DNA from 4 places in the Synechococcus sp. EJ6-Ellesmere genome. Region 3 is predicted to be linked to each of the others. Evidence: predicted binding sites of a transcription regulator. Region 3 holds the regulator's gene; each other region holds the start of a gene.

Evidence for each region. Region 3 encodes NtcA, which controls nitrogen genes in cyanobacteria. Its sites were predicted from a motif close to GTANCNNNNGNTAC; they were not measured.
Region 1: the regulator NtcA is predicted to act here: its motif matches at 4,246-4,259, upstream of KBY78_RS09540 (P-II family nitrogen regulator).
Region 2: the regulator NtcA is predicted to act here: its motif matches at 3,537-3,550, upstream of KBY78_RS05915 (sensor histidine kinase KdpD).
Region 4: the regulator NtcA is predicted to act here: its motif matches at 5,260-5,273, upstream of KBY78_RS01520 (circularly permuted type 2 ATP-grasp protein).

Annotation. Positions count from the first base shown of each region.
Region 1 is NZ_JAGQBY010000075.1:7,411-14,666, forward strand. Features, by position in the region: gene KBY78_RS09515 (ABC transporter permease subunit) at 1-216, shown strand, start outside; gene KBY78_RS09520 (amino acid ABC transporter permease) at 221-1,504, shown strand; gene KBY78_RS09525 (amino acid ABC transporter ATP-binding protein) at 1,508-2,251, shown strand; gene KBY78_RS09530 (glycine betaine ABC transporter substrate-binding protein) at 2,319-3,257, opposite strand; partial or broken gene KBY78_RS09535 (ABC transporter permease) at 3,344-3,895, opposite strand; gene KBY78_RS09540 (P-II family nitrogen regulator) at 4,366-4,704, shown strand; gene KBY78_RS09545 (GAP family protein) at 4,781-5,518, shown strand; gene KBY78_RS09550 (fasciclin domain-containing protein) at 5,533-5,934, opposite strand; gene KBY78_RS09555 (CO2 hydration protein) at 5,971-7,256, opposite strand, start outside.
Region 2 is NZ_JAGQBY010000037.1:14,646-21,901, reverse strand. Features, by position in the region: gene KBY78_RS05935 (DUF4079 domain-containing protein) at 1-401, opposite strand, end outside; gene purH (bifunctional phosphoribosylaminoimidazolecarboxamide formyltransferase/IMP cyclohydrolase) at 493-2,046, opposite strand; gene KBY78_RS05925 (alpha/beta hydrolase) at 2,181-2,786, shown strand; gene KBY78_RS05920 (DUF3155 domain-containing protein) at 2,853-3,224, opposite strand; gene KBY78_RS05915 (sensor histidine kinase KdpD) at 3,629-4,744, shown strand; gene KBY78_RS05910 (adenosylcobinamide-GDP ribazoletransferase) at 4,741-5,520, opposite strand; gene tgt (tRNA guanosine(34) transglycosylase Tgt) at 5,574-6,719, shown strand; gene KBY78_RS05900 (photosystem II reaction center protein K) at 6,754-6,906, shown strand; gene KBY78_RS05895 (WecB/TagA/CpsF family glycosyltransferase) at 6,910-7,256, opposite strand, start outside.
Region 3 is NZ_JAGQBY010000023.1:11,256-18,511, reverse strand. Features, by position in the region: gene KBY78_RS04130 (thioredoxin domain-containing protein) at 1-542, shown strand, start outside; gene thyX (FAD-dependent thymidylate synthase) at 576-1,298, shown strand; gene KBY78_RS04120 (hypothetical protein) at 1,337-1,711, shown strand; gene dcd (dCTP deaminase) at 1,713-2,306, opposite strand; gene KBY78_RS04110 (cob(I)yrinic acid a,c-diamide adenosyltransferase) at 2,300-2,893, opposite strand; gene ntcA (global nitrogen regulator NtcA) at 3,101-3,829, shown strand; gene KBY78_RS04100 (DUF3084 domain-containing protein) at 3,876-5,123, shown strand; gene KBY78_RS04095 (resolvase) at 5,120-5,584, shown strand; gene KBY78_RS04090 (DUF3146 family protein) at 5,581-5,838, opposite strand; gene pth (aminoacyl-tRNA hydrolase) at 5,875-6,501, opposite strand; gene KBY78_RS04080 (TatA/E family twin arginine-targeting protein translocase) at 6,552-6,929, opposite strand; gene psbH (photosystem II reaction center phosphoprotein PsbH) at 6,980-7,180, opposite strand.
Region 4 is NZ_JAGQBY010000008.1:5,068-12,323, reverse strand. Features, by position in the region: gene ureE (urease accessory protein UreE) at 1-235, opposite strand, end outside; gene KBY78_RS01545 (urease accessory protein UreD) at 375-1,325, shown strand; gene KBY78_RS01540 (MFS transporter) at 1,311-2,678, opposite strand; gene KBY78_RS01535 (urease subunit gamma) at 2,803-3,105, shown strand; partial or broken gene KBY78_RS01530 (urease subunit beta) at 3,102-3,407, shown strand; gene ureC (urease subunit alpha) at 3,464-5,188, shown strand; gene KBY78_RS01520 (circularly permuted type 2 ATP-grasp protein) at 5,326-6,765, shown strand; gene KBY78_RS01515 (alpha-E domain-containing protein) at 6,759-7,256, shown strand, end outside.

The sequences.
Region 1 (7,256 bases), on a different contig from region 3:
CTGAACAGCCAGTACATCTCCCTGGCCAAGAACTCCTCCCTGGCTGTGGCTGTGGGCTACGTGGATCTGTATTCCGTTTCGGAAACCACCCTCAACCAGACCGGGCGCGCCCTGGAAGTGTTTCTGCTGCTGCTGGGCTCTTACCTGATCATCGATCTGCTGATCTCCGCCGTGATGAACGGTGTGAACCAGCTGGTGCAGATCCGGGAGCGCTGAGCCGATGACCTCCATTCAACCCGGTCCCCAATCCGGAACCACCCCGCCTCTGCGGCCCGCCAGGCCGGCACCGGAGTCTGTGCAGCGCAGCTGGGCCGGTTCCCTGCGCCAGGAACTGTTCGCCAGCCCAACCGACGGCGTGCTTTCGGTGCTGCTGATCGCGGTGATCCTGGCGGCGGCGGCGGGTCTGTTGCGCTGGGCGTTCGGCCAGGCCCAGTGGGCCGTGATCCAGGCCAACACCACCCTCTTCGCCGTCGGGCGCTATCCGATCCCGCAACAGTGGCGCCTCTGGCTGCTGGTGGTGCTGGTGGCAGCTCTCAGCGGCGTGAGCTGGGGGCTGTTGCGGGCCTTTCCCCGAGCGGATCGCAGCGGCGAGCTCTGGCCCTTCAACGACCGACTGGCGGTGGCCGTTCTCGGTTTCCTGACGGCCTGGCTGCCGGCATCCCTGGCCCTGGACTTTTCGTTGCAACTGCGCTGGTGGGCGATCACTGGCCTGTTGCTGGCCATGCGCTGGCTGTCAGGCCACTGGGGGCGGAACTGGCCGCCGCGGCTGGTGAAGCTGGTACCCCTGAGCTGGCCGCTGCTCTATCTGCTCGGGATGGTGCTGATCGCCGGCGGTCTGGGCATTCCCCGGGTGCCGCCATCGGAGTGGGGCGGGCTGCTGCTCACCCTCTTGATGGCCAGCTTCGCGATCCTGCTCAGCTTTCCGATCGGGGTGGTGGTGGCCCTTGGGCGCCGAAGCAGTCTGCCGTTGCTGCGCTGGACCTCGGTGCTCTATATCGAATTCATCCGCGGTGCCCCGCTGATCACCCTGCTGTTCCTGGGTCAGAACATCCTGGGCTACATGCTCCCCGGCGGCTGGGCACCGGATCGGGTCTGGCGGGCCGCCTGGGTGCTGACCTTCTTCTGTGGCGCCTACCTGGCCGAGGCGGTGCGCGCCGGCCTCTCCGCCGTTCCCCCAGGCCAGCTGGAGGCCGCCCGTTCCCTGGGGCTCTCGATGCCCCTGGCCCTGCAACGGGTGGTGCTCCCCCAGGCCCTGCGCATCGCCCTGCCGGCCGCCGTGGGTCAGTTCATCTCCCTGCTGCAGGACACCACGCTGCTGTCGCTGATCGGCCTGCTCGATCTGCTCGGCACTGCCCGTACCGTGATGGCCAATCCCGAGTTCCTGGGCAAGAACGCCGAGGTGTATCTCACTCTGGCTGTGCTGTTCTGGTGCTGCTGCGCTGCCCTGGGGCTGGGCAGCCGGGCCCTGGAACGCCGCCTCGATCCCACCCATTCCCCCTCCTGAGCCATGCCGTCCACCCAGCCGATGATCGAGGCCCGTGGGGTGCAGAAGTGGTACCCCAATGGCTTCCATGCCCTGCGCGGCGTTGACCTGAGCGTGTCGAAGGGGGAGGTGGTGGTGATCATGGGCCCCTCAGGCTCCGGCAAAAGCACCTTCATCCGCACCTTCAATGCCCTTGAGCAGTTCCAGGAGGGCTCCATCAGCGTCGATGGGATCGCCCCCCCCAACGACCTGCGCAACATCGATGCGATCCGCTGCGACACCGGCATGGTGTTTCAGCAGTTCAACCTCTTCCCCCACCTCACGGTGCTGGAGAACCTCAGCCTGGCGCCGGTGGTGGTGCGCAAGCGCCGACGCAGCGAGGTGGAGGCCCAGGCCATGGCCCTGCTGGAGCGGGTCGGCATCGCCGAGCAGGCCCGCAAGTATCCCGGCCAGCTCTCGGGCGGCCAGCAGCAGCGGGTGGCGATTGCCCGCTCGCTCTGCATGGAGCCCCGTATCCTGCTTTTCGACGAGCCCACCAGTGCCCTTGATCCGGAGATGGTGGGCGAGGTGCTGGAGGTGATGCGCGATCTGGCCGCCGACGGCATGACCATGGTGGTCGTGACCCACGAGATGGGCTTCGCTCGCGAGGTGGCTCACCGGGTGGTGCTGATGTCTGAGGGGCAGATCGTGGAGGAGGCCCCCCCGGAAACCTTCTTCACCAACCCCCAGCACGAGCGCAGTCGCCAGTTCCTGGCCCAGATTCTCTGAGGGTCAAGCGCCAGTGAGGCCTTCCAGAGCGGTGGAGAAGACCTGCCTCTGATCCCGGGCAGAGTTCTCAACGAGCGCCGGTTTGCTCGAGGTCGTCGAGAAAGCGATTCACCACCTGCCCCACAGCTTCGCCGTTCTCGTCCACCTGCGCATTCAGCCTCTGCATGGTCTGCGCGCTCAGTTTTCCCTGGAGCCCCTTGATTGCGCGGCCGATTTCCGGGTGACGCCGGAGAATGGCGCCATTGACCACAGGTACGGCCTGGTACGGGGGGAAATAGTGGCGGTCGTCCTCCAGGGCCTTCAGCCTGAGGGTGGGGATCAGACCGTTGGTGGAATCACCTGCGATCAGGTCCACCTGACCATCGGCCAGGGCGCGGTAGACCAGGCCCAGATCCATCGAGACCGGCCGAGTTGCAAAGCTCAGGCCATAGCTGCTGGCCAGGCCCGTGTATCCATCGGCCCTGTTCAGGAATTCATAGCCGAATCCAGCTCGCCAGCCGGGGGTGTGGACCGCCGCCTCCGAGATCGTGGTCAACTTGAGGCGCCGGGCGGTCTCCAGGCGTACCAGTACCGCAAAGGTGTTCTCGAATCCGAGAGATGGGAACACCTCCAGATCAAAGCGGTCCCGGTAAAGGCTTCGGGTCCGCTCCAGCATTGTCGTGGCCTCGCGTAGGGGCGGTTGCTGCAGGATCGTCATCCAGGCGGTGCCGCTGTACTCCACATAGGCGGCGATCCGGCCGCTGCGGACGGCCTCCTGGCAGATTGCCGTTCCACCAAGGCTGAACTGCCTCTCCACCTGCAGGCTGCTGTGGCGCTCGATCTGCTGGGCAAGCAGCTCCCCCAGAATGATCTGTTCGGTGAAACTCTTGGATCCGACGGTGATCCGCCCGGCCGTGGGGGGCCGACGGTGAAGGGTCCCAGCCCCAGGCTTAGTGCTGCCACCAGGGCAATCAGCAGGCCCCCCAGGCCTGCGGCAAGCCAGGAGCGGCGGCGGCCCAATCCCCATGGCCTCAGCGGCCAGCGTCTGGGCGTGCGTCCCTGCACCAGGCCGATGGCGGCATCGGCGGCCAGGGCCAGGGCTGCAGCCGGAATCGCCCCGGCCAGGATCAGGCCATTGTTCACCGTGGCCAGGCCGCGGAAAATGAACACTCCCAGTCCGCCGCCGCCGATCGCAGCCGCGATCGTGGCGACCCCCACGCTGATCACCGTGGCCACCCGGATCCCGGTCACGATCACCGGCAGGGCCAGGGGAAGTTCCACGTGGCGCAGCACCTCTCCCTCGCTGAGACCGAGTGCCAGGCCGGCTTCACGCAGCCCCCGGGGAACGCCGGCCAGGCCGGTCACGATGGAGCGCAGCAGGGGCAGCAGCGCGTAGAGCACCATGGCCACCACGGCCGGCACTGGCCCGATCCCCCCCAGAAGGGGCACTGTGATCAGCAGGCCGAAGATCGCCAGACTGGGGACGGTCTGGATCATCCCCGCCAGAGCCAGCACCGGACCCGACCACCGGGGGCGAGAGTGAACCCAGAGGCCGGCCGGCAGGCTGAGGGCCAGAGCCAGCGCCATGGCCAGGCCCACCAGTACCAGGTGTTCGCCGGTGCGTTGCAGGATCTCGGCGATCAGGTCCCTGCCGGGAGCGGCCATGGGCCAGAACGCTTCGGGGCTTCTCCTCAGCTTCGCAGGGGTGTGTTGAGGGCCCCCACCAAGGCCGCAACCACGATCAGCTTGAGCACGGACCAGCGGCGGGCGATCAGCAGCCAGCCCGCCAGCAGCGGACGGCTTTGACCAGCGACAACGGCGGCGGTGTCTCGCTCTCGGGCTCAGGACTTGATGGCAGAGCCGTTGGCATCATGGTGAGCTGAACCGGGAGATGACGGAGCCGTCATCGGTAGCGGCCCACATGGCTGGGGTGGGACGGAGGAGGCGGGCCGTGCCTGATCCCAGCCAGCGGCAAGCATCCGTTTCATCCGAAACAGGCTAAAGCGGGGCATTCTGTCTCGACAGCTACAGAGAAGAGCAGCTCTGACCCGCATTGTTCGCTTGAATGCCCGCGCGGCTGGGTATTCCCGGCCCGTGCTTCCATCACGTTCACACCTGTCCCACCGTCTTTCATCATGAAAAAGGTTGAAGCCATCATTCGCCCAGTCAAGCTTGACGATGTCAAGACGGCTCTCGTCAATGCGGGCATCATTGGCATGACCATCACCGATTGCCGGGGCTTCGGTCGCCAGAAGGGTCAGGTGGAGACTTATCGCGGCGCCGAATTCACCGTGGAGTTCATCAATAAGGTGAAGGTGGAGGTCGTGGTCGACGACGACAAGGTGGACACCGCCATCGATGCGATTGCTGGTCCCTCCCGAACCGGTGAAATCGGAGACGGCAAGATCTTCGTGACAGCCGTTGAGAAGGCCGTGCGCATCCGCACATCCGAAACGGGCACCATCGCCCTCTAAGGAGCCAGCGGCCCCTCACGCTGGGGGGTGCCAGACCAGTACGGTCTCAGACGTCACATCGGCGTTGGCGCTCCCCTTGCCCAGCCTTGATCTGCTCGGCCCCGCTCCGCACCTGAGCTCGGCAGCTCTTTTTGGTCAGTCATCACTCTTCGGGTTCGGCATCGCCTTCAGTCCGCTGCACATAGCCGTGGTGGTGCTGCTCCTCTTGGGAACATTCCCCCTGAGACGCGCCCTGGCCTTTGTGAGCGGTTGGGCCAGTGCGAATGGACTGGCGATCGTGGGCCTGATGGTCGTGGGCGACAACCTGGCCCTGGCCCTCAACCACGGAGAACGCGGGCAGGTGATGATCGATCTGATCGGCGCGGCCGTGTTGATGGGCCTAGGCGTCTATCAACTCACTCCGGCCGCTGCCATCGGCGAGCAGGGCATGGCGATGCGTCTGATCAGTCAGCTGCCTGACTTCAGCACACCGATGCTGGTGCTGATTGGGGCCGCCAGCGCCCTGCTCACCCCAGAGAATCTGGTCTTCTATCTCAAGGAAGCCGGTTTGCTGTTGATCAATCAGCCGGGTGTGAGCACTGATCTCGAACTCACTGGCGTTTTCATGGCGGTGGCCAGTTCATTGCTGCTGCTGCCTCCCCTGGCCTGGATTGCTACTGGCGGCAGGATCAGAGTCCCCCTCAGTCGGCTGGAGGGCTGGATGGTGCACCACGGCGAGTGGCTGGTTGGTGTGCTGGCCCTGCTGATCAGTGCCTATCTGATCTGGGAGGGACTGCACGGGCTCTGGTTGATGCAGGGTGCGGCTCCACTTTGAAGCGGGGCGGAGATTCAGCCCGGCAGCATCACCCGGTTGATCACATGCACGATGCCGTTGTCGCAGACCACATCTGCCGCATTCACGCTGGCGTTTTTCACTTCGAAAGGATCAGCGCGGCGGATCGGTAGTGGCGCCCCCTCCAGGGTGGTCCACTCCGGTTGACTGAGCAGTTGCTCACGGGTGTACTGGCCCGAGAGCACGTGATATTTGAGGATCCGTGCCAGTTGGGGGGGGTTCTGCACCAGGGTCTGAACGGTGCCGGGTGGCAGGGCGGCAAAGGCGTCGTCCACCGGAGCGAACACAGTGAAAGGCCCCGGGCTGGCGAGGGCCTCCAGCAAACCTCCAGCCTCAACAGCCGCCAGCAAGGTCTGGAAACAGCCGGCCGCACGAGCGGTGTCGAGAATGTCGGGCACGGTGATGCTTGTCAGAGGAACGGTGGGTGGATCAGCTCAGCGGTAGTCCTGGGTCTGCACATCGCGCAGGCGTGCTTCGGGCCTGAGGAAGCGATCCATCTGGCTTTCGAAGAAGCGGCGGTTGGCCAGGAGATGCTCCGGATCGGGATCATCCAGGGGATAGAACAGCGCGGCCCGAAGGGCCTGGATCACCGCAGAGGTGACGTTGTACATGGAGCGCTGGAAGGTGATGCCAAGCTGAATCAGCTGATCTTCCTCGCCGCGCCGATGCTTGAGGTAGATCTCCTTGAGATAGGGGGGCAGGAAATGCACCATGTCCTGCATCAGAAGAGTTGGCGGAATACCAGCAGAACCCACTGGGAACACATCGGCGTAGAGAATGCCGTAGTGGAAATCCGCCTGCTGGGATGGGACCTGCGAAGCTTGGGCATTGTACGACTTGGTGCCACGGAATGGCGCTGTGCGATAGAAGACGGCCTCCACATAAGGCAGGGCGGCTTCGTAAAGCCAGGTGAAACCTTCTGACTTGGGGATGATCTCCAGGCACTCTCCATTGATGTAAACGTGATGATAGATCGGCCGACCAGCCACTGCAAAGATGCCATTCACCAGGAAATCCATGGCATCGGGCACGCCAGCGAATCCCCCTTCGTCGTAAATGTCACTCATCTCGAAGAACACTGGCGCCATCACCTCCCAGAACAGGCCGAGGTTGGCGTAGTAACTGAGCTTGCGCACCTGCTCCAGAAACATTTCCGGGAACAGCTTATGCAGCCCCAGCATCAGGGGGTTGCCCTTGAAATAGGCCTTGATCGCTCGATCGGCATTGGCCTTGTAGCTGTCGCTCTCCAGGTAGTCGTAGAAGCGCCCACCCATGCCTTGGTGCCAGAACATGGCATCCATGCAGGCTTCCGCGAACTCCATGTTGATGCGGTCGTGCCAGAGGTGGTGGAGCAGCTTGGGCATCCGCCGCGTCTCGCCCTTCTCCATGAAGGCCAGCAGCTCGGGGTGGGCCCCGGCCTCCCCGCGCCAGATGCGCAGGTCGGCGCCTTCTCCGGCATAGGAATTGGGAAGATCGAGATACTCCTGGCTGGGGAAATACTTGAAGGCCGGCAGGGGATTGAGGAATACCCGCTCGGCGATGTACAGGAGATCACGCCAGTAGAAATCCATCGGCACGGCATAGGCCTTGTAGATGCCGATGATCTGGGTGAGGTTCTCTGGGGTATCAGGCAGCATCGAACCGCCCGCTTCAAGCCGCTCCACCACCTCAGCGAAAGGGTGGGTGGAAGGGGGGAGGACCGTGGGTCTGGGGGTCAGCA
Region 2 (7,256 bases), on a different contig from region 3:
AAGAGGCTCATCAGGGTCATGTTCAGGCCGACATGGGCCTTACGGGCGATCAGATTGCCCTTGAGCATCAGCGGCGAGAGGGAGGCCGCCACGGCGATCAGGCTAACCATGGCGATGCCCACCAGCAGGTGCGGACCCACGAACAGCTTGCCGTTGTTGATGTAGGTGACGGCCATGCCGCCGAAGCTGCCGAGCACCATCACAGCCAGCACGATCGAGCCGATCTGGAAGTGGCGCTGAGCGAACTTGCCCTTGATCAGCTCCTTGCGCTGCTCCGCATCGGCGGTGCGGGTCTTCTTGGCCTTGATACCCAGGACCAGGGCATAGCCGGAAAGGGCCAGCAACACCCACATCAGAAGCGGGTGGAGGAAATTGAGGTTGAAGGCGAGGGCGTCGGGCATGGTCACGGGATGAGGCCGTTGGCAGCGAAACTACTGCTCCAACCCCTCCCCGCGCCGTTCAGCGCCCGCGGCGCGACCGTGGAGAGCTCACTCAGTGCAGGAAGTGGCGCCGGCCAGTGCAGACCATCGCCAGATCGAGTTGATCACAGGCCTGGATCGACTCCCCGTCGCGCACGCTGCCGCCTGGCTGAATCACCGCGTTGATCCCGTGCTTCGCCGCCAGCCGCACGGTGTCCGCGAAGGGGAAGAAGCCATCACTGGCGAGCACAGCCCCCTGGCTGCCCGCTCCGGCCGCCTCCAGGGCGAGCCGGGCGGAGCCCACCCGGTTCATCTGACCGGCACCGATCCCCAGGCTGACCCCGCCGCTGGCCACCACGATCGCGTTGGAGCGCACATGGCGCACCAGGCGCCAGGCAAAACGCAGGTCGTCGAGCTCGGCGGGGCTGGGCGGCCGCTGACTGGCGACCTGCCAATCGTCTTCGCCGGCGGGCTGATCATCGAGGTCCTGGGCCAGGAGGCCGCCGAGCACGGTGCGCAGCTGCCGCCGCGGCGCCCGCGCCACCGCCGCTGCGGGCAGCTCCAGCAGGCGCAGATTGGCCTTGGCCCCCAGGCGTGCGAGGGCCTCCTCGCTGTACCCAGGCGCCACGACGCATTCCAGGAACAGGCTGGTGAGCCGCTCGGCGCTGGTCCCATCCACCACCGCGTTGAGGGCCACGATGCCGCCAAAGGCCGAAACCGAATCCGCCTCCAGGGCCCGCTGCAGGGCCTCGGCGGCGCTGCTGCCCACGGCCACCCCACAGGGGTTGGTGTGCTTGACCACGACAGCCGCCGGCTGGACCTCGCCGCCATAGCCGAACTCCCTCACGGTGGCCAGGGCAGCATCGAGGTCGAGCAGGTTGTTGAAGCTGAGTTCCTTGCCCTGCAGCTGCCGGGCCCCGCCCCAGCCAGCCCGGGGCTCGCTGTACCAGCTGGCCTGCTGATGGGGGTTCTCGCCGTAGCGCAGGGTCTGACGCAAGGGCAACTCCAGCCGCAGGGGAAGATCCTGCTGAGCGGCCGCGGGCTCCAACTTCTCCGCCAACCAGGCGCTGATGGCGCTGTCGTAGCTGGCCGTGTGGCGGAACGCCTCCAGGGCGAGCTGGCGGCGCAGGGCAGCATCGACCCGATCGTCGGCCAGGGCCGAGAGGAAGTCGGCGTACTGGCCGGGGTCGGTGAGCACCGCCACATCGGCGTGGTTCTTGGCGGCGGCGCGCACCATGGCCGGACCACCGATGTCGATCGTTTCCACCGCCTTCTCCCAGGACACGGCCGGGTCAGCCACCGTTTCGCGGAAGGGGTAGAGGTTCACCACCACCACATCGATGGGGGTGATCGCCTGGGCCTCAAGATCAGCTCGGTGGGCCGGATCCTCCCGGCGGGCAAGGATGCCGCCGTGGATGCGCGGATGCAGGGTCTTGACCCGGCCACCGAGGATCTCCGGAGCTCCGGTGTGATCGGCCACGCGGGTCACCGGCAGGCCGGCAGCGGCCAGGGTGGCCGCGGTGCCGCCACTGGAGAGCAGGCTGTAGCCATGGCGATGGTGCAGGGCCGTGGCGAGTTCCACCACGCCCTGCTTGTCCGACACACTCAGCAGCGCGGTGGGGGCCATGGACGGTCGTGAAGGCGTGCTGGCCACAACTTACGCAGCAGCAGCACCCCAACGGCCCCAACCGCGCAGCACCATGGCCCCAGCTCCGGCCCTGCCGCCGGCAACGCCACCCGAGTGCGCCAGGACCCAGTGCCATGACTGATGACCTTCTGATCCGCGGACCCGCCGCCGCCGAGCAGCGGCTGGTGCTGCTGCATGGCTGGGGCGCCGATGCCGACGACCTGCTTGATCTGGGCGAGGAGCTCGCCGGCCGCGCCACGGGGGTGATCAGCCTGCGCGCGCCTGAAGCCCACCCCCACGGAGTCGGGCGCCAGTGGTACGACCTGCAGCAGCCGGAGTGGCCTGGCCTGGCGGGAGCACGGCAACAGCTGCGCCAGCGGCTGGAGGCCCTGGCGGACAGCCTGCCCCTTGAGAGGACGATTGTTCTCGGCTTCTCCCAGGGAGCGGCCATGGCCCTGGATGTGGCCGGGGATCTGCCGGTGGCCGGCGTGATCGCCTGCAGCGGCTATCCCCATCCAGGCTGGAGGCCCCAATCCCCCCTGCCGCCGGTCCTGCTCACCCACGGCCGAGCGGATCCTGTGGTGCCCTACGGGGCCAGCGAAGAGCTGCAGCGGCTCTGGCGGAGCGCCGGCGGGGAGAGTGAGCTGCTGGGTTTCCCGGGGGGGCATACCATCGACCCGGCCCTGTTCCCCTCTCTGCGTTCGTTCCTCCAGCAGCACTGGCCCCGGCCACCGGCATGAACAAACCCCCACGGATCGATGGATCCACGGGGGTTGATCGGGTCAGGCGTTCACCGGAGGGAGACCTCAGACGAAGGCGTATTCGTACTCTTCCATCTCTTCCCAGTCGTCGGAGCCAGTGGACTCGAGGCCGGCGAATAGGGTGTCTTCACCGACCTGATCGACGATCAGGCGCAGGGAGGGAAAGAGGAAGTGGTTCTCCTCGGCGTACTGGGCGCTGAACAGACCCTTTTCACCCCAGAAGAAACGATCGGTGGTGTGCTCATTGCGGCGAACGTTGAGCAGTGCGGGCGCCTCAAGGCCGGTTTTGGCGATGTAGCGGCGGGCCGCGGTGACCGGCTTGTGCTCTCCGGTCTCGAGGTTATGGGTGGGCACGTGGGCGAGCACGCGCTGACCGGCGAGACGACGGCGACTGATCCGCTTGCGCTTCTTGGACATGAAACAACTCCCGAGGGGGAGATGGAGAGGGATGGGAAGGATGGGGCGGTCTCGCAAGGCGAGACAAACCGGATGAGCGCTCCCTGGGGAAGCGCAGGCACGTCCAGACATCTGGCTACCGGGAGCGGAATTCCTGGTGCGGCTGCTGGCAGCTGCTCAGGGAAACCCCAGACAGGAAGCGACCCGGAGGCATCCCAGGGGATGCCTCCGAACAGCGGAGGGACGGGTCTCTCTCTGCTGTAGCCTCGTTTGCAGGAAAGTGCAACCGATGCGTTCGCCCCTGCACCTGGAGGTCCGCTCGCGGACCGCGAAGTAGTGGTCGATACGTAAATCTTAAGGCTAAATCCGAGATTTCAATCACGGGTTCCGGAATTTTTTTTGCAGGCTCCCCAGGCCAGGCCACGATGCAGGTGTCGCCGCGTTTTCTGACCCTGCTCCAGCTGCAGCTTGAGCAGTTCTCCGACCGCAGTGACCTCCGCTCTTTGGTGGTCTATCTGGCCACCCCCCGTGAGGACGGCAAGCTGGCGCTGATGCCGGCGGGCCACTGGCCAGCGCAGCGCATGGCCCTTCCCGCCGTCGATGAAGACCAGAGCCTGCTGCTGCCCAGTGAGCAGCGCCGCTGGCTGCCCCTGCGCCACCAGAGCACCCTGCTGGGCGCCCTGCGGGTGGAGTTGGCCGGTAGCGCCTGGCCGGCCAACCTCCATCCACGGCTGCAGGCGGCAGCTCAGTCACTCACTGAGGCCCTGCTGCTGGATCTGGAGCACCAGCGCCTGGCTGAGCAGCTGGAGCGGCAGCAGCAGCAGTTGCGCCTGCTGGTGCACCAGATGCGCAATCCCCTGGCCGCCCTGCGCACCTTTGCTCAGCTGCTCAAGCGACGCCTCGAGGGTGATCCGGAGAATCGGGCGCTGGTGGAGAACCTGCTGGTGGAAGGGCAGCAGCTCCACCGCTACATCGAAGCGATCGACGGACTCGCGGATCCAGCGGCGATCCAGCCGGGGCCGCAGAGCGCAGGCCCCCTTCTGCTGCCCCCTTCCCTGAGGACAGGCGAGGCCTCACCCTTGCGGGAGCGGGTGCAGCCGCTGCTGCAACGGGCCGCCGCCACCGCCGCCCTGCAGGGGCGCGCCTGGCAGGGCCCCGGCTCCCTGCCGGACTGGCGCGGCGACAGCGCCGCCGTGGCCGAAATTCTCGCCAACCTGCTCGAGAACGCCTTCCGCTACAGCCCCGAAGGAAGCAGCGTTGGCCTGCACAGCGCCCTGGCTTCTGGCGGGCGCCCCAGGCTCACGGTCTGGGATGGCGGTGTGGCGATCGCCGATCAGGAACGCGAGGCGATCTTCGGACGGGGGATCCGAGGGGAGCGGGGCCAGGACCTGCCTGGCACGGGGCTGGGGCTGGCCCTGGCCAGGGATCTGGCCCGCAACCTGGGCGGCGAACTCAGCCTGCTCTGCCCCCCCAGCCTCGCCGCCAGCGAACTCCCCAGATCTGGCAACGCCTTCCTGCTGGAGCTGCCGCCCAGCGCCTAGCCGGCCCCAGCCACGAGAGCGGCCAGGGCAAGCAGCAGCAGGGTCAGGCTCTCCACCCATTCCACGCAGGCGCCGTAGCTGTCACCGCTGTGCCCCCCCAGACGGCGGCCGAGCCCCAGGGGCAGCAGCCACGCCGGCAGCAGGCCCAGCCAGCCCTGCCAGGGCCAACCCATCGACGCCCCCACCAGGGTGAGCGGCACCAGGACCAGAAGCGCGGGTCTGAGCTCCCGACCGAGGCCGAGCCAGTGGCGCTGATGAAATGCGGCCGTGCCGGCGGGGCGCAGGTAGGGGAAGTGCTGCATCGCCAGCAACGGGGCGATGCGGCCCCACACTGCGGCCCAGACCAGGGCGAGGGCCACCAGGGGGCCAAAGTTCAGCTCCGCCAGGGTGAGAAGCGCGGCCGCCCGCAGCATCAGCACCTGGACCAGAGCGAGCACCCCGCTGGCTCCGACCCGGCTGTCGTCCATCGCCTCCAGGGCACGCTCGCCGGCGGCCAGACCATCGGCCGTGTCCATCGCCCCATCGGCATGGATGCCGCCCGTCAGCCAGAGACCAAGGGCCAGCACCAGGGCCACCCGGGCCCCTGCAGGCAGCCATGGTTCCGCCAGGCACCAGAGCAGGCCCTGCAGCAGGCCCAGCAGCAGGCCGATCCAGGGGGCGAAGCGGGCAATCCGCTCGAAGCGGGGATGCAGCCGCGGCCAGGCGGGCAGCACCGTGTAGAAGATCCAGGCCCCGGCGAGGTCGCGCAGCCAGGGGGGGGCTTCCAGCGGCCTCATCGGCCGCCCCCGGGCGCACCATCTAGGTTCAATCCCGAACCGTTCCAATCGCCGTGACCCGCTCCGCCGCAGCGGCCGATCCCTTCCGGTTCGAGACCACGGCCCACTGCCCGAGGACCCAGGCCCGCTGCGGCGTTTTTCACACGCCCCACGGCAGTGTCGAGACTCCCCGCTTCATGCCGGTGGGCACCCTGGGCACCGTGAAAGGGGTGACACCGGCCCAGCTGGCGGCCACCGGCGCCCAGATGGTGCTCGCCAACACGTATCACCTGCACCTCCAGCCCGGGGAAGCCATCGTGGCGGAAGCCGGCGGGCTACACCGCTTCATGGGCTGGGATGGTCCCCTGCTCACCGATTCGGGTGGGTTCCAGGTGTTCAGTCTCGGCGCCATCAATGTCATCAACGACGAAGGGGTGGTGTTCCGCTCGCCCCGCGACGGCTCCCGCATCAGCCTCACACCGGAGCGTTCGATGCAGATCCAGATGGCGCTCGGAGCCGATGTGGCCATGGCCTTCGATCAGTGTCCTCCCTACCCCGCCAGCGAAAACGACGTGGCCGAGGCCTGCCGCCGCACCCACGCCTGGCTGGAGCGCTGCGTGGCCACCCATGACCGCAGCGACCAGGCGCTGTTCGGCATCGTTCAAGGGGGGACCTTCCCCCATCTGCGCGAGCAGGCGGCACGGACGGTGAGCGCCATGGGCCTGCCCGGCATCGCCATCGGCGGTGTGAGCGTGGGGGAGCCGGTGGAGTCGATGCACCGGATCGTGCGCCAGGTGGCGCCGCTGCTGCCCCGGGATCGCCCCCGCTACCTGATGGGGGTGGGCAGCCTGCGGGAAATTGCGATCGCGGTGGCCCAGGGCATCGACCTCTTCGACTGCGTGCTGCCCACCCGCCTTGGCCGCCACGGCACCGCCCTGGTGGGGGGCGAGCGCTGGAACCTGCGCAACGCCCGCTTCCGCCACGACCACACCCCGCTTGATTCCAGCTGCGCTTGCCCGGCCTGCACAGGTCACAGCCGGGCCTACCTGCATCACCTGTTCCGCAGCGGCGAACTGCTGGGCCGGATCCTGCTCAGCCTGCACAACCTCACCCAGCTGATTCGCTTCAGTACAGCCATGGCCACGGCCATCCGCGAGGGCTGCTTTGCAGAGGATTTCACTCCCTGGGAGCCCGGCTCAGGGGCCGCTCACACGTGGTAGCGTCCAGCCCATATCACGATTTTGCCGTTCAGGGATGGTCTTCTCCACACTGATCACCGCCACCACCCTGGCCCAGCTTCCCGAGGCCTACCAGGCCTTCGGTCCCCTGGTCGACATCCTGCCGATCATCCCCCTGTTCTTCCTGCTGCTGGCCTTCGTCTGGCAAGCCTCCGTCGGCTTCCGCTGAGCCTCACCCACCCCGCAGCACCGCCCAGGCAAAAGCCGGAAGGGCCAACATCCGCCGCCAACGGCTCGGTTCCTGGATCAACCGGTACAACCATTCGATCTGCAGGGCCCCCATCCAGGTGGGGGCCCTTTTTTTGGCTCCAGCCCAGACATCGAAGCTGCCACCCACCCCCATCCAGAGGCCGCCCTGGCCCTGATGCAGCCGCTGGATCCAGGTCTCCTGGCGGGGGACCCCCAGCGCGGCCAGCACCAGATCCGGCTGGCTGGCTTGCAACGTAGTTTCCAGACCCGGCCAGGCCGCCTCGGGCTGATAGCCATGCACCGCGGCGATCAGATCGAGGCCCGGCAGCC
Region 3 (7,256 bases):
CCCTGGGGCGGCGCGAGCGGATGGTGCTGGCCGCCATCGCCGCCGCCCTGGCGCTGCTGCTCTTCGGGTTGCGCGGGGGCCTGCAGCCCCAGGCGCCGCTGGAGCAGCTGGCCCGGCGTTCGCCGGAGTTGCCGCTGGCCCTCGCCAGCGGTCGGCCCACGATCGTGGAGTTCTATGCCGACTGGTGTGAAGCCTGCCGCTCGATGGCCCCGGCGATGGCGGCCCTCGAAAGCGAGCACCGCGGCGAGCTCAACGTGGTTCTGCTGAATGTGGACAATCCGCGTTGGAGCCCGGAAATCGATCGCTACGCAGTGAACGGCATCCCCCAGCTGGAGCTCTTCGACCGCGGCGGCCACGCGATCGGGCGCTCCCTTGGGGCCCGCAGCCGCCCCGAACTGGCCTCGATCATGACCGCTCTGATCGAGGAGACCCCCCTGCCCCTGCTGGCTGGCGTCGGCAGCCTCTCCCCCCTGACCGGCGGCGAGGCGCAGGGCACGGGCCAGACCACACCAGCCCAGGCCGGCCCCCGCAGCCACAGCTGATCCACCGCCACCTTTCACCTGCCCTGCTGCCCCATGGACCGTTTCCGGGTCGAGCTGATCGCCGCCACCCCCAACCCCCAGCAGTGCGTCTATGCAGCGATGCATCAGGACTACAGCGAGGGGTTCGTCGCAGCTGACCGCGCCGAATGGCCCGATGAACGCACGGCGGGTGAAATCTGCGTGAAGCGCCTGCTCTCCGGTGAGCGCGGTCACTACGGCCCTCTGGAGCATGCCCAGATCGTGCTCAACGTGGGCTGGTTTCCCCACTCCGTGATGCAGCAGGCCCGCACCCACCGGGTGGGCGTGAGTTTCGATGTGCAATCCATGCGCTACACCGGCGATCGCATCTGCAAGGCCGCCGATCGGAGCCTTGATCTCGAGGAGGTGTTCTATCTGCGCCCGATCGGCGATTACAGCGACCGCCAGGGCAAGAAGTACCGCTACGACGGGGTCCAGCGCGCTCTGGATCTGGAGCTTTGCCGCAAGGCTGCCGAGCGCTATCGCGATCTGCTGGCCGCCGGCTTCGCCGAGGAACATGCTCGCGGCATCCTCCCCTTCGATTACCGCCAGCACTTCGTGGTGAGCTTCAGTCTGCGGGCTTTCCTGCATTTTCTCGACTTGCGCGCCAAGCTGGATGCGCAGCTGGAGATCCGCCAGCTCTGTGATCTGATGTGGCCCCATCTGGAGTCGTGGGCTCCAGAGATCGCCGCCTGGTACAGCCGCGCCCGCCTGCACAAAGCGCGCCTGGCCCCCTGACCCAACCTGTGCCTGGAAGCCCCTCAGCAAGCCATGCCATGCCGCCGCTTCACCTGCTGCTGCTTCTGTGGCTAATCGCACCTGCGGCCCGCGGCCAGACGCTGATCGACGCGGCGGGGGCGGCGGCGATCCAGGGAACCCTGCAGGGCGCCTCCGCTCCGGGCTACACCAACCTGCTGCGATCGGTTGAGGGAAGAATCCAGGGCCTTGGCGCCGGCAGCAGCGGCGATTCCTTCGCAGGCCCGTCGACTGACGGGACCTCCTCAGCGGAGGCTCCGGGTTCAGTGGTGAGAAGCGGCCCAGGCGAACCGGGCGCCGAAACCCTCTTCGTGGTGAATGGCCGGGTGATTCGCCTCTGCCCGAGCGGGCTGCCCTGCATCGGCCAGGTGCGCCGGGCGATGGGGCTGCCCTGAGTCAGACCTTGGCCAGGGTCACGCGCTCCGGCTGATGCTGATACTTGCCAGCACGATCCTGGTAGGTGGTGTCGCAGGGATCCCCTTCGAAGAACAGCAACTGGGTGATGCCCTCATTGGCGTAGATCCGGCAGTCGGCACCGGAAGAATTGCTGAATTCGAGGGTGAGATGACCCTCCCAGCCGGCCTCCGCCGGGGTGGTGTTCACAATGATGCCCAGCCGGGCATAGGTGCTCTTGCCCAGGCAGATCACGGTGATCGTGGGGGGTACCTTCAGTTTCTCCAGGGCCACGCCGAGACCATAGGAATGGGCCGGCAGGATGAAGAACTCACCATCGTCGTCGTGATGGAGAGGGGCAGGCTCCAGGTTGTCGGGATTGAACCGCTTCGGGTTCATCACCGTGCCAGGCACGTGGCGGAAGATCAGGAATTCCCGCGGCGAGAGGCGCAGGTCGTAGCCGTAGGAGGAGCAGCCGAAGCTCAGCACCGGCCGGGAGGCGGTCTGAGGCTCCAGATGCCGCACCAGGGTGGGCTGAAAGGGCTGAATCATCCCTTCCGCTGCCAGAGCGTTGATCCAGCGGTCGTTCTTCAGCATGGGGCACCTCCCCGCCGCAGCTGGGTGACCTGATCGGCCATGGCCAGCAGCTCCAGGGGGATGGACGGACCCGTGAGGATCACATCCAGGTGGGCCGGCCGTTGCTCCAGGGTGCTGATCACCTCCTCAGCGGCGAGAAAACCCAGCTCGATCGCCAGCCCCAGTTCGTCGAGCACCATCAGCTCCACGGCGGCCCCCAGCAACTGGTCGCGACTGAAGGCCCACACCTCCTGCACAGCGGCATGCACGGGTTCGGTCTCCAGGGCGGCAGGCTGGGTGAGACAGGAGGGCACGGCGGGGCGCAACCACTGCAACCGGCCACAGAGCCTGAGGCTGTGCTCGGGCCCCTGGTCGACCCCACCCTTGAGAAACTGGCTGATCAGCACCCGGCTGCCCAGCCCCGCGCTGCGCAGGGCCTGGCTGAACACCCCGCCGAAACTGCCGCGGAACGAGGCGGTGTGGACCTGCAGCAGACCTTCAGGCCTAGCGAGCACCGGCCGGGCGCGGGGCGGCACCGGCCGGGAAGACCCAACGGCGCGAACGGGATGACGCGACTCGGCGGAGGCGTTGCGCAGGCTGGCCGTCATCAACACCCCATGGGAAGCGCGAACCCGAATGTAGCGGGGTCCGGGCCGCCAGCAAGGCTCAGCCACCATCCCTAGCGCGAACATCCGTACTGCACCTGTGGGCGAGGTCCAGCCGGGCCTGTGTGGATGCAATTCATTAGTGTCGGTGACTACAGGGCTCGCCATGGGCGATCCTTAGCGTCAATCTCACACCTGCTCCGCCGAAACATGGTTGGCGCGATGCGCGGATTCAGTCGCACCGGCGGCCCATCGACACCGGCTCCCATTGGCCTGGCCGCTGCCGCCAACGGAGCGAGCACGCTCCTTGATGTGATGCGCGGCCTGAGTGGCTGCGTGATCGAAACCGTCGAGCGGGGTAAGACAATATTTTTCCCCGGTGATCCGGCTGAGCGGGTCTATCTGCTCCGCCGTGGAGCCGTGCGGCTCTCGCGGGTGTACGAATCGGGTGAGGAGATCACCGTGGCCCTGCTGCGGGAGAACAGCCTGTTCGGGGTGCTCTCGTTGCTCACAGGTCAGCGATCCGACCGCTTCTATCACGCGGTGGCCTTCACCCGGGTCGAGCTGGTGGCGGCCCCAGCGGGCTCGGTGCGGCGAGCCATCGAGCAGGACTCCAGCGTGGGGCTGCTGCTCCTTCAGGGCCTCTCCTCGCGGATCCTGCAGACCGAAACGATGATCGAAACACTCACCCACCGGGACATGTCGTCAAGGTTGGTGAGTTTTCTGCTGGTGCTCTGCCGTGATTTCGGCGTTCCCGGCAGCGAAGGCATCACGATCGACCTGCGGCTCTCCCACCAGGCGATCGCCGAGGCAATCGGCTCCACCCGGGTGACGATCACTCGCCTGCTGGGCGATCTGCGCCAGGCAGGACTGGTGCAGATCGATCGCAAGAAGATCACGGTCTTCGATCCGGTCGCTCTGGCCAAGCGCTTCAGCTGAATCCGGTTGCGGCCGCGGCTGATACTGGACCTTCACGCACGGCGCTGTGTCCGGCTGGCTGCTGATTCTGGCCCTCCTGGCCCTCGGGGGGGTGTTGGCCACCCTGGGGGATCGGCTGGGCAGCCGGGTGGGCAAGGCCAGGCTCAGTCTGTTCAACCTGCGGCCGCGCAAGACGGCCGTGCTGATCACGGTGCTCACGGGCAGCCTGATCAGCGCCGTCTCCCTTGGGCTGATGCTGGCAGTGAGCGAACGCTTGCGCGTTGGACTGTTCGAACTCGACGCCCTTCAGGCAAGGCTGCTCGAGAGCCGCACCACCTTGCGCCGCAGTGAGCAGAACCTGCGCCTCAGCCGCCAGGAGCAGGCCCGGGTGGAAGCAGCCCTGCAGCGGGCACGCCGCGACCGGGAGCAGACCCGGCGGCAGCTCACCGCCGCCGAGATCCAGGCGCGTCAGTTACGCGGCGAACTCAAGCCCCTGCAGGCTCAGCGAATGCAACTGCTGGCCCAGCGAGACCGCCTCAACAGGGACATCCGCGCCAGGGACCAGGAGATCAGCAAAACCGAAACGGAACTGGCCCTGGTGCGAGGACTGATCACGGCCGGCGAAACCGAACTCAAGGGACTGGAGGAGAAACTGATCGCTCTGCGCCGCGGCGATGTGGTGATCAGCAGCGGACAACCCCTCGCCAGCGCCAAGGTGAGCCCCCGCAACGCAACCGAAGCCAACGCAGCGGTCGTGGCGCTGCTGCGTCAGGCCAATCTCAATGCCTTCCAGCGGGTGCTGCCCGCAGAAACCCCCAACCGCCAGATCCTGCTGGTGCCCCGCCAGGACATCGCCACCCTTGAATCCCGCATCTCCCGGGGTGGGCCCTGGGTGGTGAGCATCCGCTCGGCCGCCAACGTGCTCCGCGGCGAGGACCAGGTGTTGGGCTTCCCCGACCTCAGACCTAACCGCCAGGTGCTGCGGCGGGGTGATCTGATGGCCTCCACGGTGCTGGAGGGCAATGAACGCTCCAGCGAGCAGGTGGGCAACCCCCTCAACCTGCTGCTGGCGGCCTCCTTTACCAAGGCCCACCGGCAGGGCTCAATCGCCGACGGTGTTCAATTCGATGATGCCACCTTCAACAGGCTGGGGCGGGAACTGAGCGAGCGCCCCCCTGGGCAGACCGTGGCCCTCGAGGCCGTGGCGGTCCGCGACGCCGAAACCCCTGACCCGCTGGTGATCGATCTGCGCCTGAGCGAGGCCCCAAGCGAGACACGGCTGGAGCGGCAGGGTCCTGGACGGGGGCAGCCATGACGCGCCCAGCCACACCGGATCTGCCGAGCCAGGGTGCCCTGGCCGGGCTCGACCCGGGGCGCAGCAAATGCGGCCTGGTGCGCACCGACCGAGGCCGGCAGCAGCTGCTCGAAGCCCTGGTGATCCCTCCTGAGCAGGCCTGGGGCCGCCTGGAAGGCTGGCTGCTGCAAGGGGAGGTGCAGGCGGTGATCCTCGGCAATGGCACTGGCAGCGCCAGCTGGCTGCGACGGTTGGAGCCACTGGCCCCCGTGCTGCTGGTGGAGGAGCACGGGTCAACCCTGGCCGCGAGGGCGCGCTTCTTTGAGCTCAACCCCACCCGCGGCTGGCGCCGGCTGTTGCCCCAGGGCCTGCGACAGCCACCCCGCGACTGGGATGACGTGGTGGCCCAGCTGCTGCTGGAGCGGCTGCTGGGTCATCCCCTGGCAGCGGCGCCGCCGGGGGGCACGCTGAAACGGCCCTAGAACTTGGCCCGCACAGTGAAAGCATAGTCGCCGCCGGGCTCGAGCTGATAATCAACCTGGAGCAGAAAGCGCAGCAGGGCATCCTGGATCAGAGCGCGACCCAGGGAGGGCTCCACCGTCAGCTCGCCCCGGCCGAACGCCCAGCGGAAGGTCCAGTGGAAGCCGCCGGCGGCCACCTCGCCCTCCAGCAGCTGATGACTGAAGCTCTGATGCAGCACCCGCAACTGGGCGGTGGTGGCGGGCAGGCGGCTCAAGGGATCAGGGCACGGGGCGTCGGGGCGAATCCAGCGTCAGACAGGGGAGGGCTGAAAGCTGTTCAGGCGGGGACCGGCCCGCTCATACCCCCAGCGTCGGATGAAGCTGACACCTTCAGGCACTTCGGTCAGCACCTGCTGCAGCAATGGCAGCTCGTCAGCCTCGAAGCGGCCCAGCACATGGGAAATCGTACGGGCTTTGCGCAGAGCAGGGTCCAGCGTCGGCGCGCCGATGCCGATGCGCAAGCGGGCGAAATCCTGGCTGCCCAGATGGCTGATCGTGCTGCGCAAGCCGTTATGGCCCCCGGCGCTGCCGGAGCGGCGCAGCCGCAGGCGCCCCAGGGGCAGGTCCATGTCGTCCACCAGCACCAGCATCTGATCGGGACGGAGCCCGAACCAGTCGAGCGTGGCCCTGATCGAGCGGCCACTCTCGTTCATGTAGGTGCTGGGCTTGAGCAGCCGCAAGCGATCGGAGCCTTGGCCGAGATCAGCGATGACTCCCTGCAGCTTGCCGTTAGCCCGGAAGGAGGCACCGTCCCGCTGGGCGAGCTGATCAAGGGCCATGAAGCCCACGTTGTGGCGGGTCTGGGCGTACTTCTCGCCGGGATTGCCGAGACCGACCAGCAACTGCAGGTCGGCAGAGGGTGCAGCGGTGGAGCTCATCGCGGGTGCCCGCCGAGGGACAGGCAGGCAACGGAATGGGCCAACAACGCTCAGCTGGACGGGGAGGCGTTGGGCGTGGGGGTGGCCTGCGACTCAGTGGAAGGAGCCACGGACTCAACCCCGGGTTGGACTTCAGCAGCACTGGGGTCAGTGCTGCCGGCTTCAGTGCCGCTTGCCTGAGCCGGCGGAGAAGCCGCGGCCAGGGGCTCAGCGGCCATGGCTTCCGAACCCAGGCTGGTGGCGGACACGGTTTCGGTGTCGACAGCCTTGCGGAACTCCTGCTCAAACTCTCTGGAGGCCGATTGAAAGCCCTTGAGGGTGCGGCCAAGGGTACGGCCCAGCTCAGGCAAGCGCTTGGGCCCGAAGACCAACAGGCCAATGGCGGCGATCACCGCCATCTCCGGAAGACCGATCCCGAAGAAGTTCATGAAGGAGGGGTCTCAGTTGAAGGGAAGCGGCGAGGGGGAGATCCCGACGATCAGCCCATGCCGTTCCAGTTGACGGTGATGCCGTCAAGAAGCAAGGAACGGTTGTACAGCTGGAGGATCACCAGCAGGAAAACCAGGAACAACGCCATGAAGACGCCCATGACCGGGGTCGTTCCCCAGCCGGGCACGACCTTGCCGTACTCGGAGTTGAGGGGGCGCAGCAGGTTTCCCAGGCGGGTGCGTTGGGCCATGGCTGTGGTGTCCTCTCTGGCACATGGGATGGGGCCGTTACTGTAAGGGCCAGGCGGCAGCAGGCGCAGCCCTCGT
Region 4 (7,256 bases), on a different contig from region 3:
GATCGGCCGGCATCAGCCGCTCGCCCGGCTCCAGGGCCGGTCCTCGCGGCAGGTGCAGCAGCAGTTCGCGCCCGCAGGAGGTGCGCCGCCGCCCGCGCAGGCTGGTGCGCTCCTGGGCGCTCAAGGGCAGATTCAGCGCCGGCATGAGCGCACCCGGCGCCTGCTCCTGGCCGCGCAACTCGAGCTGCAGCGGCGGTGTGACCTGGGGTGGACTCGAGCTCGGGGGCCTGGACACAGGGCCGTCAGCCTCAGAACAAGGCGCCAGCCTCCCCAGGCCGGGAGGCAATCCCTGTGGCAATGGCTACCAAATCAGCTCTGGCGGCCTGGGCCAGGATTCCCCGGACACTGCCGAACTCTCAGGAGCGCAATTGCCCATGCTCAGCGCTCCCCCGAAGCCCTGGTGCGCAGAGGCCCACCTGCGCTTCCAGCGACCGGCTGATCGCGGCACCCAGCACCAGGGCGGTGCCACGGCCCCCCTCAAGATCCAGCGGGCCTTCGCCCGCGCCGATGGCCGCTGCGAACTGCCGCTGCTGCACACGGGCGGTGGTCTTGTGGGGGGCGATGAGCTGAGCATTGGAGCTGAGCTCGGGCCCCACAGCCGTGCCCTGATCACCAGCGTCGCCGCCCAGAAGGTGTATGGGTCCGTGGGACGCTCCCGCCTGGCGCCCCGGGGCAGCTGGAGCCGCCAGCGGCTGAGCTTCGAGCTGCTGGAGGGGGCGGACCTGGAATGGCTGCCCCAGGAGGTGGTGGTGTTCGCAGGAGGTCTGATTGAGCAGATCTGCCGGGTGGAGCTGGCCGAGGGAGCCAGCTGGCTCGGGGCCGATGTGGTGCGCCTGGGCCGCAGTGCCGATGCCGAAACCCTGGGGGAGGGCTGCTGGCGCTCGCGCCTGGAGGTTCGCCAGCAGGGGCGCTGGAGCGTGGTCGATCAACTGGAGCTGTCGGGAGAGACCTTGCGCTCCCCCCACGGGCTGGCGGGGATGCCCGTCTTCGGCAGCCTGGTCTGGGCGGCGCCGGCGCCGGTGCCGGAAGCTCTTCTGGAGCTCTGCCGAGCCGATCGGACCGGGCTGGAGGGGGAGATGGCCTGCGGCCGGCTCGATCAGGGGCTGGTGGCCCGTTACCGGGGCGGCTCCACCCAGGCGGCCCGCTGGTGGTTCACCCGCATCTGGGCGCGGATCCGCGCCGAGCGGGGCCTGGCGGTGCCGGTTCTCCCCCGGGTGTGGCCGTTCCAGGAGGATCCCTGGCTCGACACCTCGGACGGGATCGTCATGGCCTCGGGACCCTCCGTCAGACCTGGAGCGCTTCAGGGGCCCTCACGCCCGCTGTGATCCGTCCGTCTGCGGCCAGTGCCGCATCACCACAAGCCCCAGCACCACGAGCACGGCCGGGATCAGGCCGATGCAGAGGCGGATCATCACCAGGGCCGGATGGGGCTGGCCACCGACCAGCCCCGCCACGTAGCCGCTCCAGCTGAGCAGGTTTCCCAGCAGAAACACCGACACGGCGCTGCCCAGCTTCTGGGTCATCACCATCCAGGCGGTGAACAGCCCGGCCGGCCGCTCCGGATCGGCGTCGATCGCGTCGGGCAGCAACGACCAGGGCAGCAGGTAGGCGGTGGCGGCCCCCAGGCCCAGCAGAATCACCACCCCCACCAGCAGCGAGAACTTCAGGCCGTTGCCCCCAGGGGCCAGCGGGGCCGCGGCGGCATCCAGCGGCACCAGCACCATGGCCAGACCCCCCATGGCGATCCAGACGCCACACCCCCAGCGCAGGGCGAACAGCCGTCCCCGTCGGGCCGCCAGCCGGCTCCACAGCTCCAGCCCTGCCATGGCACTCAGCTGGAAGGGGATCAGCATCCAGGTGCTCCAGGCCTGGGGCAGATGCATCACCTCGGTGAGATAGAGCAACGACACCGGCTGCATCAGTTGCAGCGCTCCCCAGAGCAGGAGATACAGGCCCACCATCCGCAGGAAGCGGCCATTGCGCCGGATGCGTCCCAGCTGGGCGGTGATGGGCTCGGGTGACCCCGAGGGCCGGCGGCACACCCGTGCGGCCGGCGCCAACCCCCAGGCGGACAGCAGGGTGCCGACGACCACCACCGCTCCTGCGGCCACCCCCATCGCCAGGTAGCCCGGGGCGCCGTAGCCCACCAGCAGCGCGCCGAGCATCAGGCCCAGCAGGCTGCTGAGAATCGAGCCGGTGAATCGGGCCGCGTTGAGGCGGGTGCGCAGCCGGGTGTCTTCGCTGAGCTCGGTGGCCAGGGCGCAGAAGGGCAGGTTCACGCCCGTGTAGGCGGCCATGAACACCACGGAGATCAGCACGAACCAGCCGAAGCGCAGCAGTTCACCACCAGGGGGGAACCACCACATCAGCGCCATGCTCAGCCCGAGGGGTACCGCGCTCCAGACCATCCAGGGGAGGCGGGGCCCGAAGCGGCTGCGGGTGCGGTCGCTGAGCCAGCCCAGCAGCTGATCATTGATGGCGTCCCAGAGCCGGCCCACCATCAGCACCAGGCCAGCCAGCCAGGGGGGGAGCCCGGCGATCTGGGTGTAGAAGACGAACAGATAGAAGCCGATCAGGGCCGCCGCCAGCCCGGTGCCGGCGTCACCGAGGCCGTAGGCGAGCACCGTCCGGCGACGCAGGGCCGCCGGCAGCTCCAGCAGATCGATCGGCTCGGCCATGGCGGTGGGGCTGCTTGGACTCCGAGCATGCTGGTCTCGAGGCCTCGAGCCGGCGGTGAAAGTTCCTGCTGAACCTGGCGGCCTGCCAGGCCACTGCCAGAGTGCCTGCGGAACGCCCCGGCCCATGTATCTCACTCCCCAGGAGAAGGACAAGCTGCTGATCGTCACCGCAGCGCTTCTGGCGGAGCGCCGGCTGCAGCGGGGTCTGCGTCTCAACCATCCCGAGGCCGTGGCCTGGCTCAGCTTTCTTGTGCTCGAGGGGGCCCGCGACGGCCGCAGCGTGGCTGAACTGATGGCCGAGGGCACCACCTGGCTCAGCCGCGAGCAGGTGATGGAGGGGGTGCCGGAGCTGATCCCCGAGGTGCAGATGGAGGCCACTTTTCCTGATGGCACCAAGCTCGTCACCCTGCATGAACCGATCCGATGATTCCCGGCGAACTTTTTCCTGAGCCCGGCAGCCTCGAGCTCAACGCCGGCCGGCCGGTCACCACGATCGAGGTGGCCAACCGGGGTGATCGTCCTGTGCAGGTGGGATCCCACTTCCACTTCCACGAGGCCAACCATGCCCTGGTCTTCGATCGGGAGGCGGCTCGGGGCCAGCGCCTCGACATCCCCGCCGGCACCGCGATCCGCTTCGAGCCGGGGGATCAACGTCCCGTTCAGCTGGTGCCCCTGGCCGGATCCCGCTGTGTGTTCGGCTTCAACGGCCTGATCAACGGCCCCCTCGACTGCTCTCCCCCGGGCCACACCGCCCATCCCCCGTTCCTTCGCCACCCGCACCAGCCATGCCCTATCGGATGGACCGCCGGGCCTACGCCGAGACCTATGGCCCCACCACCGGCGACCGGCTGCGGCTGGCTGACACCGAGCTGATTCTGGAGGTGGAGGACGACTTCACCAGCTACGGCGAGGAGGTGAAGTTCGGCGGCGGCAAGGTGATCCGCGACGGCATGGGCCAGGCCCAGACCTCCCGCGCCGACGGGGCGGTGGACACGGTGATCACCAACGCCCTCATCCTCGATTGGTGGGGGATCGTCAAGGCCGATGTGGGCTTGCGCGACGGACGCATCTGCGCCATCGGCAAGGCAGGGAACCCCGACATCACCGACGGGGTGACGATCGTGGTGGGGCCCGGCACCGAGGCGATCGCCGGGGAGGGCCACATCCTCACCGCCGGCGGCATCGACACCCACATCCATTTCATCTGCCCGCAGCAGATCGAAACGGCCCTGGCCTCAGGGGTCACCACCCTGCTGGGCGGCGGCACCGGCCCGGCCACCGGCACCAATGCCACCACCTGCACCCCCGGGGCCTTCCATCTGGCCCGGATGTTCCAGGCCGCTGAAGGCCTGCCCGTGAACCTGGGCTTCTATGGCAAGGGCAACGCCAGCACGCCCGAGGCGCTCGAGGAGCAGGTGCGGGCCGGAGCCTGCGGTCTCAAGCTCCACGAAGACTGGGGCACCACCCCGGCGGCGATCGATTGCTGTCTCACCGTGGCCGACCAGCTCGACGTGCAGGTCTGCATCCACTCCGACACCCTCAATGAGGCGGGTTTTGTGGAGGACACGATCCGGGCGATCGGCGGCCGCACCATCCACACCTTCCACACCGAAGGGGCTGGCGGCGGCCACGCCCCGGACATCATCCGGATCTGCGGCGAGGCCAACGTGCTGCCCAGTTCCACCAACCCCACCCGCCCCTACACCCGCAACACGCTCGAGGAACACCTCGACATGCTGATGGTGTGCCACCACCTCGATGCGGCCATCCCCGAAGACGTGGCCTTCGCCGAATCGCGCATCCGGCGCGAAACCATTGCCGCCGAGGACATCCTCCACGACCTGGGGGCCTTCAGCATCATCGCCAGCGACTCCCAGGCCATGGGCCGGGTGGGTGAGGTGATCACCCGTACCTTCCAGACCGCCCACAAGATGAAGGTGCAGCGCGGCACCCTGCCGGAGGACAGCGCCGGTGCGGGCCGCGGCCGCAACGACAACGTGCGCCTCAAGCGCTATGTGGCCAAATTCACGATCAACCCGGCGATCGCCCACGGCCTCGACAGCCAGATCGGCTCGGTGGAAGTGGGCAAACTGGCTGATCTGGTGCTCTGGAAGCCCGGCTTCTTCGGGGTCAAGCCGGAGCTGGTGGTCAAGGGGGGCTCGATCGTCTGGGCCCAGATGGGTGATGCCAACGCCTCGATCCCCACCCCCGGTCCGGTGCACGGACGGCCGATGTTCGCGGCCTACGGCGGTGCCCTCGCCCCCAGCTGCCTCACCTTCCTGAGCCAGGCGGCCCTCGACGATGACCTGCCCCGCAAGCTGGGCCTGAAGCGGCCCTGCGTGCCGGTGGTTCACACCCGTGGCATCGGCAAGGCCCAGATGCGCAACAACAGCGCCCTGCCCAAGGTGGAGGTGGACCCCCAGACCTATGAGGTTTTCGCCGACGGTGAACTGCTCACCTGCGAGCCCGCCGACGAGCTGCCGATGGCGCAGCTCTACTTCCTGCTCTGAGGGCCCGCGCCAACAACGGGCCCTGGCCGGGTGTGGATCTGGATCGATCCAGCTCAACCCACCGGCAATCGGTAGCGATAACCACCAGAGTTGTCAATGCCGCTGTCCATGATCAAGCCATGGCCACGCCAGCGTCGATGTTCACTGACTACAAGCCCAGCAAGGGTTACGACGAGTATTTCAGCGCCGCCTCCGAGCCGCGCTCGGCCCTGAGTCCCCTGCTCTCGTCCCTCGGTCAGCTGGGGATCGAGGAGATCAACCGCAACCATGCCGCCGCCGGCATGTTGCTCAAGCGCCTCGGCGCCACCTTCCGCCTCAACGGCTCCGGTGAGCGGGGCGGTGAGCGGATCCTTCCCTTCGATCCCCTGCCGCGTCTGATCCGCTCGGGCGAATGGCAGCGGCTGGAACTCGGCCTGATTCAGCGGCTGGAAGCGATCGACAGCTTCCTGGGCGATGTCTACGGCGATCAGAAAATCCTCAGCGACGGGGTCGTGCCCCGGGAGGATGTCGAGAGCTCCCAGGGCTGGCGGCCCCAGATGCAGGGGTTCAAGCCGCCCCTGGGCCGCTGGTGCCACATTTCCGGGCTTGATCTGATCCGCGACGGCCAGGGCACCTGGCGGGTGCTGGAGGACAACCTGCGCTGCCCCTCGGGGGTGGCCTACTTCCTCGAGAACCGCCGCGTGATGAAGCGGATGTTCCCCAGCCTCTTCGCCGGCCGCACGGTGCAGCCCATCGACGACTATCCGTCGCACCTGCTGCAGACCCTGCGCGACCTGGCCCCCTGGACCGACACCCCCAAGGTGGTGCTGCTCACCCCCGGGGTCTTCAACAGCGCCTACTTCGAGCACAGCTACCTGGCCCAGCAGATGGGCATCCAGCTGGTGGAGGGTCGCGATCTGGTCTGTGAGGGGAACCGGGTCTGGATGCGCAGCACCTCCGGGCTTGAGCCGGTGGATGTGATCTACCGCCGGATCGACGACGACTTCCTCGATCCGGCCGTGTTCCGCCCAGACTCGATGCTGGGGGTGCGCGGGCTGATGGAGGCCTACCGGGCCGGGCGCGTGGCGATCGCCAACGCCCCCGGCACCGGTGTGGCCGACGACAAGCTGATTTACGCCTACGTGCCGGAGATGATCCGCTACTACCTGGGGGAGGAGCCGATCATCGAGAACGTGCCTACCTACATCTGCTCGCGGCCCGACGACCAGGCCTATGTGCTCGCCCATCTCAGCGAACTGGTGGTCAAGTCGGTGGCGGAGGCGGGCGGCTACGGCATGCTGATCGGCCCCCATGCCGATCAGGCCGAGATCCTTTCCTTCGCCGAGAAGATCAAGGCCGATCCCCGCAATTTCATCGCCCAGCCCACCCTTGAGCTCTCCACCGTGCCTTCCCTCAGTGAAGGCGAGCTCTACCCCTGTCACGTCGATCTGCGTCCCTACGTGCTGCGGGGCAAGGGCGCCTGGGTGAGCCCCGGGGGTCTCACCCGCGTGGCCCTGCGCCGCGGCTCCCTGGTGGTGAACTCCTCCCAGGGAGGAGGCTGCAAGGACACCTGGATCGTGGATGAGACTTCATGCTGAGCCGCGTCGCCGAATCCCTCTACTGGATCAACCGCTACGTGGAGCGGGCGGAGAACATCTCCCGCTTCCTTGAGGTGAGCGAGGCCATGGCCCTCGACTGCCCCCCCGGCAGTGCCGAGCCCTGGCTGCCGCTGATCGACGCCAGCGGCGACCGTGAACTCTTCGATCAGATCTTCCCCGCTGGGGGGCCCGAAGAGGTGGTGCGCTTCCTGGTCCAGGAGCCGGAGAATCCCAGCAGCATCGTCAACTGCATCGACGCGGCCCGCGAGAACGCCCGCCAGATCCGCGAGGTGATCACCACTGAGATGTGGGAGCAGCTCAACGATCTCTATCTCACCCTGCTCGAGAGTGATTCGTTCTGGCGGCTTCCCGGCCAGGAGCAGCTCCACGAGGTCCGCAAGGCCTGTCAGCTCTTCTACGGCATCACCGATGCCACCTTGAGCCGTGACCTCTCCTGGCAGTTCAGCAAACTGGGTCGACTGGTGGAGCGC